DNA from 2 places in the Streptomyces sp. NPDC004609 genome. Region 2 is predicted to be linked to the other one. Evidence: predicted binding sites of a transcription regulator. Region 2 holds the regulator's gene; the other holds the start of a gene.
What was found. Region 2 encodes HrcA, which represses chaperone genes, less so after heat shock. Its sites were predicted from a motif close to TTNGCACTCNGNNNNNCNGAGTGCNAA; they were not measured.
Positions count from the first base shown of each region.

Region 1: groES (co-chaperone GroES) is a predicted target of HrcA. The motif match lies at 917-943, and genes of this name have one in related genera.

Region 1 covers NZ_JBIALS010000006.1:43,299-45,498, reverse strand. The annotation lists gene groES (co-chaperone GroES) at 1,090-1,398, shown strand; gene groL (chaperonin GroEL) at 1,553-2,200, shown strand, end outside.
Region 2 covers NZ_JBIALS010000001.1:149,142-151,341, reverse strand. The annotation lists gene dnaJ (molecular chaperone DnaJ) at 1-781, opposite strand, end outside; gene hrcA (heat-inducible transcriptional repressor HrcA) at 782-1,810, opposite strand; gene ACFYT4_RS00570 (MBL fold metallo-hydrolase) at 1,986-2,200, shown strand, end outside.

The DNA of each region.
Region 1 (2,200 bases), on a different contig from region 2:
CCCCTTGGGCCCCGGAGCGGGCGGTCCGGCGGGTCGGGCGCGGTGGAGGCCCTGCCCGGGGCCGGCGCGCGGAAGATCCGGCCGGGAGCCGGAGTGACCCGGTCAGGAGCTCCCGGTCCTCCTGCGCACGCCCCCCTGCCGGCCCCGGTGCGGAAGGCCGCGCGCGAGACGCCCGCTGCGGCCTCCGTACGCCCCGTACGCCCTGGGCGATCCCGTGCCGCCGCGCGTCCGGGCCCGCACCCGTCCGCCCAGGGGATGCGCGCCCCGGCGCTCACCGAATCCACCACGCGGCTGCTGGACCGCATCCACCGTGTCCGCAGCTCTCCCGCGCGCCTCCGTCAGGCCACCCGCCCGGCGCGCCCGTACGGCCGTACTCCCTGAGGCGCCGGACCGGAAGCCGAAGGGCCCCGGCGCACGGACCTCCCAGGGCGCGTCGGCCTCCCGGGCCCGGCGCACGGCCTTTCGGGCCGGGTTCGGGCAGGAGGACCGCGGACACGCCCTCGTTGCACGGCGCCCGGCTCCCCCTGCCGTCCCCGGCCCGGCGACCTTCCGGACCCGGGCCCCAGACCCGGCCTCCCGGACCCGGCCCGGTGACTTCACGGAGCCGGAGCCGGTGCCGGGGACTCGGAGGCCAGAACCGGGACCCCTGGGGCAGACGGGCTCACCTCCTGAGACACCCGGCGCGCGTGTCGCCCGGGTCCGGCGCCGGTGTCACCCGGGCGGCGCTCATGTTCGCCGGGGCCGCCGTCACCGGCTCGTGGCAAGCGTCCGAGGCTGCCGGCGCCGTACCGCGTACGTACCGCGACCGTTCTCCGCCCGTGCCGCGGACCGGTGCCGGGGGCGTCTCCGGCGCGGCGCCCGGGGGGCGTGCGCGCCCGTGGATCGCTCCCGCCGTACCCCCGCCACGCCCGCCGTGTTGGCACTCCGCTTGACCGAGTGCTAATCGCAGTCATAGTCTCGGCTCTGGCACTCTCCACCGGAGAGTGCCAACACGGCGACGGGCAGGTCCGGCACCCGCGACGACGGATCCACCTGGTCGCCACCTCAGACAGTTAACCCCGTGAGATCTCCGAAGGGGGAGGTCGGATCGTGACGACCGCCAGCTCCAAGGTTGCCATCAAGCCGCTTGAGGACCGCATTGTGGTCCAGCCGCTCGACGCCGAGCAGACCACGGCCTCTGGCCTGGTCATCCCGGACACCGCGAAGGAGAAGCCCCAGGAGGGCGTCGTCCTCGCGGTCGGTCCGGGTCGCTTCGAGAACGGCGAGCGCCTGCCGCTCGACGTCAAGACCGGCGATGTCGTGCTCTACAGCAAGTACGGCGGCACCGAGGTGAAGTACAACGGCGAGGAGTACCTCGTCCTCTCGGCCCGCGACGTTCTCGCGATCGTCGAGAAGTAAGCCGGAACAGGTCGGGGTTCCCGGGTATCGCTCCCGCGAACCCCGCACCCGGCACGTACTCCGTTTGTCTTGATCTGCGCCCCTGGCCCCCGCTGACCTCATATCCGGGCGCTGGGGGCGCAGTTCGTATTCAGAAGAGGACAGGAACGCTCTCATGGCGAAGATCCTGAAGTTCGACGAGGACGCCCGTCGCGCCCTCGAGCGCGGCGTCAACAAGCTTGCCGACACGGTCAAGGTGACGATCGGTCCCCGTGGCCGCAATGTCGTCATCGACAAGAAGTTCGGCGCCCCCACCATCACCAACGACGGTGTCACGATCGCCCGCGAGGTCGAGGTCGAGGACCCGTACGAGAACCTCGGCGCCCAGCTGGTGAAGGAGGTGGCGACCAAGACCAACGACATCGCGGGTGACGGCACCACCACCGCCACCGTCCTGGCCCAGGCGCTGGTCCGCGAGGGTCTGCGCAATGTCGCCGCCGGCGCCTCCCCGGCCGCGCTCAAGAAGGGCATCGACGCCGCCGTCAAGGCCGTCTCCGACGAGCTGCTCGCCACCGCCCGTCCGATCGAGGACAAGGCCGACATCGCCGCCGTCGCCGCGCTCTCCGCTCAGGACCAGCAGGTCGGTGAGCTGATCGGCGAGGCCATGGACAAGGTCGGCAAGGACGGTGTCATCACCGTCGAGGAGTCCAACACCTTCGGTCTGGAGCTGGACTTCACCGAGGGCATGGCCTTCGACAAGGGCTACCTGTCCCCGTACATGGTGACCGACCAGGAGCGTATGGAGGCCGTCCTCGACGACCCG
Region 2 (2,200 bases):
GGCGCTGGAACACCGGGTGCGGCAACTCGTGGATCTCGACGTACAGATCACCGGCGGGCCCGCCGCCGGGGCCGACCTCGCCCTCGCCCGCGAGCTGGATCCGGGTGCCGTTGTCGACACCGGCCGGGATCTTCACGGTCAGGGTGCGGCGGGAGCGGACCCGGCCGTCGCCCGCGCACTCCGGGCACGGCGTCGGGACGACGGTCCCGAAGCCCTGGCACTGGGGGCAGGGACGGGAGGTCATGACCTGGCCCAGGAAGGACCGGGTCACCTGCGACACCTCACCGCGGCCACGGCACATGTCGCAGGTCTGCGCGGAGGTGCCCGGAGCCGCGCCCTCGCCGCTGCACGTCGTACAGACGACGGCCGTGTCGACCTGGATGTCCTTCGTCGTGCCGAAGGCGGCCTCGTTGAGCTCGATCTCCAGGCGGATCATGGCGTCCTGGCCCCGGCGCGTACGCGAACGCGGGCCGCGCTGGGACGCCGTGCCGAAGAACGCGTCCATGATGTCCGAGAAGTTCCCGAACCCGCCGGCGCCGAAGCCGCCCGCTCCGCCGCCCGCCTGGGAGAGGGGGTCGCCGCCGAGGTCGTAGACCTGCTTCTTCTGCGGGTCGGAGAGCACCTCGTAGGCGGCGTTGATCTCCTTGAACCGCTCCTGCGTCTTCGGATCGGGATTGACGTCCGGATGGAGCTCACGCGCGAGCCGCCGGAATGCCTTCTTGATCTCGTCCTGCGATGCGTCGCGGCGCACGCCGAGTACGGCGTAGTAGTCCGTGGCCACTTACGACTCCGCCAGGATCTGTCCGACGTAACGTGCCACTGCGCGTACCGCTCCCATCGTTCCGGGGTAGTCCATGCGGGTCGGTCCGACCACGCCGAGTTTGGCGACAGCCTCGTCGCCCGAACCGTAGCCGACGGCGACCACGGAGGTGGAGTTGAGCCCCTCGTAGGCATTCTCGTGACCGATCCTCACGGTCATGCCCATACCGCCCGACTCCTTGGCCTCGCCGAGGAGCTTGAGGAGGACGACGTGCTCCTCCAGCGCCTCCAGCACCGGCCTGATCGTGAGCGGGAAGTCGTGCCCGAAGCGGGTCAGATTGGCGGTGCCGCCGATCATCAGCCGCTCCTCGGTCTCCTCGACCAGGGTTTCGAGGAGGGTGGAGAGCACGGTGGAGACCGTGCCCCGGTCCTCCGGCTCCTCGAAGGAGTCGGGAAGGTCCTGCACCAGCTGCGGGACGTCCGCGAACCGGCGGCCCACGACCCTGCTGTTGAGCCGGGCGCGCAGATCCGCGAGCGCGGTGTCCCCGAAGGGCGCGGGACAGTCGATCATGCGCTGCTCGACCCGGCCGGTGTCCGTGATCAGCACGAGCATCAGCCGCGCGGGCGCGAGGGAGAGCAGTTCGACATGGCGGACGGTGGACCGGGTCAGCGAGGGGTACTGCACGATCGCGACCTGGCGGGTCAGCTGCGCCAGCAGCCGTACCGTACGCCCGACGACGTCGTCGAGGTCGACGGCTCCGTCCAGGAAGCTCTGGATCGCGCGGCGCTCGGCCGAGGACAGGGGCTTGACCCCGGCGAGCCGGTCGACGAAGAGGCGGTACCCCTTGTCGGTGGGAATGCGTCCGGCGCTGGTGTGGGGCTGGGCGATGAAGCCCTCCTCCTCCAGCACGGCCATGTCGTTGCGCACGGTGGCCGGGGAGACACCGAGCTTGTGGCGCTCGGTGAGCGCCTTGGAGCCGACCGGCTCCTCGGTGCCGACATAGTCCTGGACGATGGCGCGCAGCACCTCGAGTCTGCGTTCGCTGAGCATCGCGCACACCTCCAGCTGTTGTCCCTCGGTGGTTCTCCGGTCACTGCCTGGCACTCACGCCGTCCGAGTGCCAGGATTCCCCCGCCCAGTGTACGGCTGCCCGGCACGGCGCTAGCAAGGGCGACCGACCACCCTACCGTGCGCCTGTCCTGGCCTTTGCCAGTAGCGTCGCGGTATGGACGTCGGTTGGGAAGACCTCGGCTGGGAGCGTCTCGCCGAGGGGGTGGGCAGGCGTCGCCTCCCTGGCTGGGACGCGACCTGCGGGCTCGTCATCGGCACGGAGGGCGTACTCCTGTACGACACGGGGTCGACGCTCCGCGAGGGCGCTCAACTGCGGGCGCAGGCGGAGTCGCTGCTGGGCGCAGGGACCCCCTCGCGGGACGGTCCGGG